Regions from separate parts of the Mesorhizobium sp. M0174 genome, predicted to be linked through region 1. Evidence: predicted binding sites of a transcription regulator. Region 1 holds the regulator's gene; the other holds the start of a gene.

Evidence for each region. Region 1 encodes LexA, which represses DNA repair genes until DNA is damaged. Its sites were predicted from a motif close to TGTTCNNNNTGTGTTCNG; they were not measured.
Region 2: a site for LexA is predicted at 3,318-3,335, ahead of NKJ13_RS23055 (DUF3072 domain-containing protein). Genes of this name have one in related genera too.

Annotation. Positions count from the first base shown of each region.
Region 1 covers NZ_JAMYTB010000006.1:185,650-191,078, forward strand. Annotated here, with positions in the region: gene NKJ13_RS15035 (ComEC/Rec2 family competence protein) at 1-1,499, shown strand, start outside; gene lexA (transcriptional repressor LexA) at 1,493-2,227, opposite strand; partial or broken gene kynU (kynureninase) at 2,676-3,919, shown strand; gene NKJ13_RS15050 (hormone-sensitive lipase) at 4,018-4,848, shown strand; gene NKJ13_RS15055 (molybdopterin molybdotransferase MoeA) at 4,856-5,429, opposite strand, start outside.
Region 2 covers NZ_JAMYTB010000014.1:41,263-46,691, reverse strand. Annotated here, with positions in the region: gene NKJ13_RS23075 (amylo-alpha-1,6-glucosidase) at 1-1,257, opposite strand, end outside; gene NKJ13_RS23070 (low affinity iron permease family protein) at 1,905-2,213, shown strand; gene NKJ13_RS23065 (DUF2905 domain-containing protein) at 2,116-2,316, shown strand; gene NKJ13_RS23060 (hypothetical protein) at 2,720-2,845, shown strand; gene NKJ13_RS23055 (DUF3072 domain-containing protein) at 3,065-3,283, opposite strand; gene NKJ13_RS23050 (hypothetical protein) at 3,511-3,753, shown strand; gene NKJ13_RS23045 (acyl-[ACP]--phospholipid O-acyltransferase) at 4,510-5,429, shown strand, end outside.

The DNA.
Region 1 (5,429 bases):
TTCCCGAGGAGATCAACGAAGCGATGCGGCGTACAGGCATCTACCACATCATCTCCATCTCGGGGCTGCATATGGCGTTGGTCGCCGGCACCATCATGGCGCTGCTACGCGGCGCCTTTGCGCTGTTTCCCGACTTCTCATCGCGACGGCCGGTCAAGAAATATGCCGCAGCCGCCGCGCTTTTTTCGATTGCGGCCTACCTCGTCTTTTCCGGCATTGTGGTAGCGGCCGAACGCAGCTTCATCATGCTGGCGGTGATGCTTATCGCCGTGCTGTTCGACCGGGCCGCGCTCACCATGCGCAACCTGGCGATCTCGGCCATCGCGGTCATCGTGGTGTCGCCGCACGAGGTGGTCGGTCCGAGCTTCCAGATGTCCTTCGCCGCGACGGCGGCCCTTGTCGGCGCCTATGCCGGCTGGTCCGACTACCGCGCCGGCAGGGCCACCACGCCGCCGCCGCGGCGGTCGCCGCTACGCCTCGCCACGCGAAAGGTCCTGCTGGGCATGGGCGGCCTGGCGATGACCTCGATCATTGCAGGGAGCGCCACGGCGCTTTTCGCCATATGGCATTTCCAGCGCGTGGCGCCGCTCAGCCTGTTCGCCAATCTGGCCATCATGCCCATCGTCTCACTGGTCGTCATGCCCTTCGCCGTCCTCAGTGCGCTGGCGATGCCGTTCGGCGCGGATGGGCCTTTCCTATACGTGATGGGCAAAGGGCTGACGGCGATGATCGCCCTGTCCGGGTGGATCTCCGAGCGCTCGCCGATCGATGCGGTCGGACTGATTTCGCTGAGATCTGTCCTTTTGGTGACGATCGCCCTCGTCATTGCCAGCATGGCGACGACCTGGTTGCGGCTCGCGGCACTTCCTTTTGCGCTCGCCGGCTTGCTAACGACAACGCAGACGCGCGTACCCGACGTATTGATCTCGGAGGACGCACGGCTGGTCGCGCTGCCGATCGGCAGCGGTGAGCTCGCCGTCAACCGGGCACGCCCGAATGAGTTCACGATCGACAACTGGAAACGCGCGCTCACATCAGAGGCTATCGTCGCGCCGGAAACACCTGGAAAGAACGATCCGCAATTCGACATTGCCGATCCGGCCGACCTACCGCCGGGCATGCCGTTCATTTGCACGGACGGTCTCTGCCTCGCCAGGCATCCATCCGGCGCGATCATTGCGCAAGCCAAGGACCGCGATACCGCACGGCCAGCCTGCGCCTTCGCCAGCTTGATCGTCATCGACGACGCCACCGCCCATAATCCCTGCTACTACGACCGGCTGGTCCTCGTCGTCACCAAACGGCAACTGGCGCGCGCGGGAAGTGCGGCCGTCTATTTCGATCCACAAGCGGCAACACGCGCCGAAATCCGCTTCGCCGTCGAAAAATCATACCGGCCCTGGCACGTGCAGCGGAAATTTTCACGCGCGGCGCGCGGCCTGCCGCCATACCGCAGAGCCGACAATCCAAAAGCCGGCACCAAGGGCGCAACTCAGTAGCGGCGGATCAGCCCAACGAGCTTGCCCTGCACCTTGACCCTGTCTGGTCCGAAGATGCGCGTCTCGTAGGCCGGATTGGCGGCCTCCAGGGCGATCGAGGCGCCCTTGCGGCGGAACCGCTTCAGCGTCGCTTCCTCCTCGTCGACCAAGGCCACCACGATCTCACCGGGGCTCGCCGTATCGGCGTTGCGGATGATCACCGTGTCGCCGTCGAAAATGCCAGCCTCGATCATCGAATCGCCTTTGACCTCGAGCGCATAATGCTCGCCGCCCATGATCATATCCGGCGGCACCGAAATCGAATGCGTCTGGTGCTGGATAGCATCGATCGGCACACCGGCGGCGATGCGGCCCATTACCGGGATCGAAACGGCGGCGACGACATCGTCGTCATTGCCGGCTGCAGGGACGCGCGACGATGTGGGCTTGCCCTGCCGAGGGGCACCTTGCCCAAGACTGCCCTGGATGACACTCGGCGAGAACTTGCGTGCCGCATTGAGGCCGGGGGCGATCGAGTCAGGCAGGCGTAGTACCTCCAGCGCACGGGCCCGGTTGGGCAAACGGCGAATGAAGCCGCGCTCCTCCAGCGCCGTAATCAGTCGGTGGATTCCGGATTTGGAAGCCAGGTCGAGCGCTTCCTTCATCTCGTCGAAGGAAGGTGGGATACCGCTTTCCTTCAACCTTTCGTGGATGAACATAAGCAGTTCGTGTTGTTTGCGTGTCAGCATAGCGACCCCCAACAGAATCAGAAAACAAACCCAGAACAGACACTATCTGTTCCAGTTGTGTTCCGCAACTGTTTAAAGTTTAATGAATGCGTTAAGGCTCGGGAAACAAACGACGTCCCCTACCGGCGTACCGTATTTTCACCGCCGCGAGCCTCATCCCCTTGATTCTGCTTTCGTTTGCGCCGTTCTGGCCTCCTTGAAGGCGGCACTGGCATCGGCCGTCGGTCGGCAAAGGGCACGGAATTGAACCCGTATCGACTGTGCGGTTTGGTCAATGCACCGTGAACGAAACGAACTCAAAACGCCAACCTCGGGCTAACTCCAGGTTTCCACCGCCTGGTCAGGCTGCTTCTCGCCGGTGGAGCCTTGCTACGCGCTACCCGGTAATGGAAGAACAGTTGATGCGTGTCCGGCGTTGCGTTGGATTTTTTGAGGGAGCAGGCAAATCATGACGGGAATTCCCGATCTCGTGGCCGTAAAGGCGATGGATGCCGCGGATCCGCTGCGCGCGATGCGCGACCGCTTTGTGTTGCCGCAAGGAGTGATCTATCTCGACGGCAATTCGCTAGGAGCTGCTTCACGTGCCGCCTTCGATGAATTGCGCAAGGCCGCGACCGAAGAATGGTCGCATGATCTCATCCGCGCATGGAACACGGCCCGCTGGTTCAACATGCCGCTTGAACTTGGCGACCAGCTCGGGCGCCTGATCGGTGCCGCGGTCGGCCAGACGGTGGTCTGCGACACGACGTCGGTCAACATCTACAAGCTGCTGCACGCGGCCATGGCCATGCGACCGGAGCGGCAGGCCATCGTCGCCGAGGGCGATAGTTTTCCGACAGACCTCTACATGGCTGAGGGTGTGGTTTCGACGCGAAAAGATGCGCTGCTGCGCCTCTCGGGGGTCGACGCGCCGACCATCGAGGAGCTGATCGACGATCGCACCGCCGTGGTGCTGGTCAATCACGTCAACTACAAATCGGGCGAACTGCGCGACATGCCGGCTCTGACGCGCAGGGCCCAGGAAGCCGGGGCGATGATCGTCTGGGATCTCTGCCACACCGCTGGCGCGATGCCAGTCGAGCTCGACAAAGCAAACGCCGATTTTGCCGTTGGCTGCACCTATAAATATCTGAATGGCGGCCCGGGCGCGCCTGCCTTCATCTATGCGGCTGAGCGGCATCTTTCCGACATCCAGCAGCCGCTCACCGGCTGGTGGGGCCATGCACGACCCTTCGCCTTCGAGCCAGGCTATGCGGCCGGCACCGGCATCCGCCGGTTTCTGTGCGGCACCCAGCCGATCCTTTCGATGCGCACGCTGAAGGGCGCGCTCGACATCTGGGACGATGTCGACATGACTGCGGTGCGCAAGAAGAGCATCGCACTGGCCGATCTGTTCATCGAGCTTGTCGAGGCAAAGTGCGGCACTTACGGCCTCACGCTCGAAAGCACGCGCGATGGGGAAAAACGCGGCAGCCAGATTTCATTCATGCATGAGCATGGCTACCAGATCATGCGCGCGCTGATCGAACGTGGTGTGATCGGCGATTTTCGCGCGCCATCGACCATGCGCTTCGGCTTCACCCCGCTCTATGTCGGCTATGCCGATGTCTGGCAGGCGTCGAAGTGCTTGAGGACATCCTGCGCACCGGTGCGTGGAAGGATGCGCGCTTCGCCATCAAGGCGGCTGTCACTGAGATTGATGCGAGAGCTGGAATCGTGAGGCTGGCGATGATGCGCCGCGCGATGCTCGCGGCTAGGTTGCAAGGCCATATTGCCAGGGAGGGCGCAGGGTGTTCGAACGTCATATTGCCGATTGGGACAACGCCTATGCCAACGGCGCCAACATAGCCGGCAGCGATCGCTGGCCGGCGGCCTGGGTCGAGCCCGCGCAGGTTTTCCGCGAGGCGCTTTCGACCGAGGGCAGGGCGCGGCTCGACCTGGCCTATGGCGATAACCCACGCAACCGGTTCGATCTTTTCCTGCCGGCCACCAAGCCGAAGGGGGTCGTGGTGTTCGTCCATGGCGGCTACTGGATGGCATTCGACAAGAGTTTCTGGTCACATCTTGCCGCGGGCGCTGTTGATCGCGGCTATGCAGTTGCCATGCCGTCCTACACGCTCTGTCCGCAGATACGCATTGGCAGCATCGTCAAGGAAGTCGGCGCGGCGATAGGCAAGGCGGCGGCGATGGTCGCAGGGCCGCTGATGCTGACCGGGCACTCGGCCGGCGGCCATCTTGTTAGCCGGATGGTTACCAGGACAACGCCGCTGGCGCCCGAAGTGGTCCGGCGCGTTCGTCACGTGGTGTCGATCTCGGGGGTGCATGATTTGCGCCCGATCATGCGCACCGGCATGAACGAGACGCTGGCGATCGATGAGGCCGAGGCGCAGGCCGAAAGTCCGGTGCTGCTGCGCCCGATGGAAAAGGCCCGCCTGACCTGCTGGGCCGGCGGCGGCGAGCGCGCCGAATTCCTGCGCCAGAGCGCGTTGCTGGCCAACATCTGGATCGGCCTGGGTGCCGCGACCAGCTCCGTGGTCGAGCCCGACCGGCATCATTTCAACATCATCGACGGTTTGGCCGATCCAGACCATCCGCTGACCCGGACCTTGACCTCGGAGTGAGGCAGGTTCAGCGTAGCATCAGCACGTCGCAGGGGGAGCCCGCCGCCGCAGCAGGCGCGAACGGCGCGCGGACGATCAGCCCGTTGGCATCGGCCAGCATTTTCAGCATCGAGGAGTCCTGGATGCCGAACGGCGTCGCCACGAGCGCACCGGCGTCGTCTGTGACAACAGCCCGCACATAATCTTGCCTGAGATCGTTGGCCGGCATGGCAGCACCGAGCCGTGCCCGACGGATATCCCGCTGAAAGGCGCGGCCGCCGAGCCGCGCCAGCAGCGGCTTCAGGAAGAGCTGAGCGCAGACCAGGCTCGCCACGGGGTTGCCGGGCAGGCCGATGCAGCGAATGTCGCCCAGCCGCCCGAACATCAGCGGCTTGCCCGGTCGCATGGCGATCTTCCAGAAATCGAGGGTCATGCCTTGCCCGGTCAGCACGTCATGGACGAAGTCGTGGTCGCCGACCGAGGCACCGCCCAGCGTGACGATGACGTTCGCGCCAGCCTTCACGGCCTTTTCAACCAATGCCGCGATCGCCTCCCTGCGGTCCGGCGCGATACCGAGGTCGAGCGCCCGCGCACCGACCGAC
Region 2 (5,429 bases), on a different contig from region 1:
CTTCTCGGCCGTTGCGATGTGTCGTTCGAGCAGGCTCGGGTCGCCGGTGCAACGCCAAGCGTTGTGGAGCACGATAAGATACAGAGGCGTAGCATCGGCCGTGCCGTAATACGGCGTATGGGGGATCAAATTGAAATGGGCGAGTTCGCCGGTGCGAAGCTCATGCATTATCTTTCCCGGTTCCGCATCGCGGTAGTCGTCGCGTTCGGTGGCCTGAAATCGCCCCAAAACGTCCAAGGCGCCGCGCGAAAAATCTGGGTAGATCAAGCCATTCTGCAGAGAGACTATCAGGCTGTCGCGACCGAACAGGCTTATGAACCAGGGCAGTCCGGCGGCTGGCACGTATTCCAGTTCGTCCGTTCCTTCGATCGGCAGCCGCAGCGCGGCCATGTCTTCGACCGCCTGATGGTAGAAGCGGTGAAATTCGCCATTGGAACAGTTGAACTTCAAGGCGCTGCGTTGCCATCCGGCGAGGCGTTTTGCAGTTTTCGACTCGAGGCATTTGTCAATGCAGACTCGGGGCGCGCGATAGATTGTCTCGCCATTGCCAAAGTCATAGAGAAGGCAAGCATGCCATTTCGCGCCCGGTTCGAGCTTGATATCGAAGCTGATCCGGCCATTGGCATAGACGGGCTTTGAGGCCATTCGGCGGACCTTGACAATGACGTCTCGCTTGAAGTCTCGATTCACGTAGGAGGTACGAAGGCTCGCCGCTCTGGACAGCCATTCCGTGGTAATACGTCCGCGGCGAATGATTGCGTCGGCCTTGACTTCGAAAAGATCGGCAAAGTCGCTGCGCATGGCAACTTCCAAATTGAAGCGCACTGGCATTTGCCCGTGGTTTACGAGTTCAAAGTCCTCATGCAGCCCCCCATCCAAGGCGCGGCCGATTACCAGCCCCAGGCTGCCTGCTGGCACATGGTTCGTTTCGGTCGCGAACTCCTGATTGACCAGATAGATCTTGGCGGCGAAGTAGGCGATGTTTCCGGAATTGAGGAGGTTCCATGCTTGCCCATTGGCAAAGATCTGCCAGCTGGATATCAGGCGTGTGTCAGACGCATATAAGCCGTTATAAGTGGGCCAGGCGATCTGGCCATCCGGTTCGGTGACAAGGAAGCTGCGTCCCTGGTTAATCGCCAGACGCGGCGGTCCGACTGTGATCTCCAGCGTCATTGGTTCAACCGTCACCCGACCGATTTGCATCCATCGGAACAGATTGAACAGCCAATGTCGGCCGCCGCCGCCATCTTCGGCCACGAGAACTCACGTCTGCCTTGAACGCCTGCCCCCAGATTGTCCCGAAATCATGCAGGCAGGCGAACAACGACCCGGTCATCGACGAGCTCGAACAATCTGACCTTCGAGCACATACCCGTGAACAGAGGCGGACAAACCCGCCCCCTCCAGCAGAACTGTCAAGCCTGCTCTGGCGAGCACATCCTCCAGCCGACCCACAACGAGGCGCGGCGGGCCTCACCTCATTCATCACCAGCAGCTGGGTGAAACTGTGAGCCCCCGGCCATTGCGCACGTCTGCTGCTCGCCACCAGGATAGAGCCGGCGATCTGGCATCCTCTAACGCGCGAGCCGGAGAAAGATGGACACGTTCTGGCGAGGTCCGGCGACACTGCAATTTGGTCGCTGCGACGGCACGCGTCCATCCGGAGTTGTCCTCGACCGTCTTTCATCAAAATAATCGCCGGCTTCAGGTGCTTGCGGGCGCCAACCTGCGACGTGCCTTCAGATCAAACTGGTGTATTCTCGGCGACTGTCAACGAGGAGAACGGCATTTGGACGCATTGGTGATGATACACAGACGCCTCTGAGCATCTGAAGCAGTGCAGGCCGTGCCCAGGCCAAAATGGCTTTGACTGGCATGGTGTTGCCACACTGGCGATCTGGGCTATGACGCTGTTCATCCAGCTCGCCGAGCACCGCGATACTCAGGCTGTGCACGCCAAGATGGACGAATTGCTTCGCGCAGTCGTCGATGCCGACAATGAGACGGCGAAGATTGACAATAAAAAACCAAAAGAAATTGAGGCGCAACGACAGCAAAACAGCAATGAAAATGAGCCCAGCCAAGGGACTCACTATATTCCCGGCCGGATCCCTCATGTCCAGAACTCTCATTGTCGTTGGTTCGATCGTAGTTGCCATAGGCCTGTTGTGGCCCTGGTTGTCGCGGGTCGGTCTGGGCAGATTGCCCGGTGACGTCGTGATCCAACGTGAGAACTTCACGTTTTATGCTCCGATCGGCACCGGGATTCTTATCAGCATCGTGCTTTCGTTTGTTCTGTGGCTGCTCTACCGGTAGCGAGGACGGCGAGCCCGCGTCGCCGGAGGAAAAGAACGACGCGGGCCGATCGAAGCTATCCGATCCGGCAGCAAAAAATATAAGGGAAAGAGTTTGCTGCCAGGGCAGACCTTTCCCTGCGCGCCGGTGTTCCATCGCATGAGTAAAAAAGCCCGCCGCACAGTTTGATGCGGCGGGGCCGATCAAGCGCTATTGCACCGGGCGGGGGCTCGGGGTCGGGCACGCCCTGTGCGCGCGGATCACAGGGATTTTAGATTAATCGGCTGCAATACGTCCACCAACCGACGGTTGGACAATACGACGCTTGATTCCGAGAACTTTCCTCAGGGGCAAGATAGTTGCCGGAACTCAGCCTTGGCGCGGCACGTTGCTAAGTCGTTGACCTTCGCAAAGGACGCAAGCAATGGCGAAAGACATATCTCGCGAGGAAGAGCAACGCGGCACCGAAAAAGTTCTCTTCTGGGGCGCTGCAATCGCCCTTGTCCTTTTTGTGTCTCTGGTGACCATCGCCCTCATCGGGACGTCCTGATCTGTTTCGACAGCAGGATTGGACCGGTGGGCGCGAGGTCTTGCCGGGCTGCTAGGCTAGAAGCCGCTCCCATCCGCCGTTTGTCGTCTCGATCCCGAGTCCAGCAGCAACGCGCGGAATTCAGAAATATCAATTGCGCGGGTCACAACTGCAGCAAAACTGTCCCAATCCGAGCCGATCGGCTGTCCTTCTCTGGAGAGGAAAAGCCACGAGAGGACGCTACAGGCCCAACTTCTCCCGCAGCGCATCAATGCGTTTAGAAGCTTCCGCCTTGCTAAGGCCGTCAGCATAGGCGTCAGGCTCGTCGGCCTGTTCGGCCAGAGTTTTCAAATAGGACGCTTGTGCGGGGGTCATTGGATCGTCTCCGCTGACCCAATCTTCCGGGTCCTTTTCGACATTTGCCGACGCCTCGATTTTTGGGTTGTGCCGGTCGACCATGCTCAATCTCCCTTGATGATCACCACAATGAGAATGATCATGATTTGTTCCGCCACCGTGCGGCGTGGGCCAATCGCACAGCTAGGCCGCTCGGCGCCTCACTCAAGATATCGCTAAGTATGGATGAGCCCGCTTCCTCCAATCGATGGATGAAGCCGATCGTGGGCCGGTGCTACTTTGATGCATCGCGCGACTTACCCGACAAGTGCTGGCTCCAGGGGCAAAATATGAGCAAGAGGACTCTCATTGCCATCGCAATCCTCGCGAACAGTGTCGGCTGTGCCGAAGCCAAGGACCGTAAGGTCGAAACCGCGACCCTGGGCACGTACGCCAATTCGAAGAACCTGCCGGTTTGCACCGCGTCGAGCTCAGTCTTCGAAGTCCTCGGTGATAAATGTTTTCTCGTCCCAGGTTCGATGATCTATGGCGACATCGCCGAACTCTCGCAGACAATCACCTTGAGTTGGTAGCCGAAGCAACAGCCTCCCAGCGCAACCTCCATTCTCCGGTATGACGTTGCCCTTGCAGGTGCTGCCGGCGCCCCTGATACTGACCAGCGCAATCTCCAGTCACCACGGGCCTCTCGAAAATTCTTGTGCCGTCCGCACCTGCCGTCGAGCGTGTCGCGCCAACATAGCAGCGCCTCTGCATCGTGTGGGCAACCCAACGCATGCCTTCCGATCCGGAAACTCGCTTGCGCGTTTCATCGTCCATTCGGCAGTGGAAAATTAGGCGGATATGGCAGTGCTCAGATTGGCGGCGCCGTTCTGCGATCCGCTCGGAGAGGGTGGCGGGTATCCGGGCTGGAAACAGACCAACGCCGGCGCAACCTCACCCTGAAACCAAAAGACAATATCCATGACATCCAACAGCTATGCCTCCCAAGGGTCCAAGCGCCTGCAGACATTCACCATGCCAATTTCCCTATCGCCGCTCCGATAATGAGGGCGGCATCAATTTCATGGAGCAAGCTTTGTCGCCAAGGGGTTCCGATGGCCGCGACCAGGCTCGTGCATACCTCGATCACCATCGCCAAGAATGCGAGACGCGGGAGAGGCAAGCCGCTTCATGAACCGGCTGGAAGATCCAAACCCAAAGTGGCTGATGGGTGGGAGCCGCAGTAACGAAGTGTAACCGGGTTGCCACTACAAAAGCTCAAACCGTGCAAGACCGCTGATCGATACGACCTCGATCTTCAACGGTCTTGCCCAAAGGAAGCCGCCGCAATGGAAATCGCCTCGAACGACGACACGAACAGTCATTTGATGAGGTCACGGCGCTTTGCGCCTCTCTTCTGGACGCAGTTCCTGTCCGCCTTCAACGACAATTTCCTCAAAAACACGCTGGTGTTCCTTATTCTGTTCACCCTGGCGGCCGACAAGGCGGCATCACTGGTCACGCTGGCGGGAGCGGTATTCATGGCTCCCTTCCTGCTCTTGTCCGCCCTTGGTGGCGAGATCGCCGACCGGTTCGACAAGGCCCTAATCGCCCGTCGGCTGAAATTCGCCGAGATCGCCGCTGCGGCTGTCGCTGTCGTTGGAATCGCGCTGGCGTCGATCCCGGTGCTGATGATCGCGTTGCTCATGTTCGGCGTCATCTCGGCACTGTTCGGACCGATCAAGTACGGCATCCTGCCGGATCATCTCGAGCGCAAGGAATTGCCTCGCGCCAATGCCTGGATCGAATCGGCAACCTTCGCCGCCATCCTCGGCGGCACTATCGCCGGAGGCGTCGTCTCGGCCGATGGCATAGGCGTCTCGGTGTTCGGGCCGATCATGATGATCCTTGCCGTCGCCTGTTGGCTTGTCAGCCGCTACATCCCGTCGACCGGTCTTGCGGCTCCCGGCCTAGTCATCGACAAAAACATCTTTCGCTCGACGTGGCGACAGCTGAACGGCCTGCGTGCCGACAAGCGGATCTGGCGCGCCGGACTGATGACGTCGTGGTTCTGGCTGATCGGGGCCATCGTCCTTTCGATCCTGCCTACGTTGGTGAAGGATTCGCTCGGTGGCGGAGAGATCGCTGTCACCGCCTATCTCGCGGTGTTCGCCGTCTCGATCGCCATTGGCTCTGCTATAGCCGCATGGATGTCGCAGGGCCGCATCGTGCTCTTGCCGGCCCCGGTTGGCACGGCGTTGATGGCGCT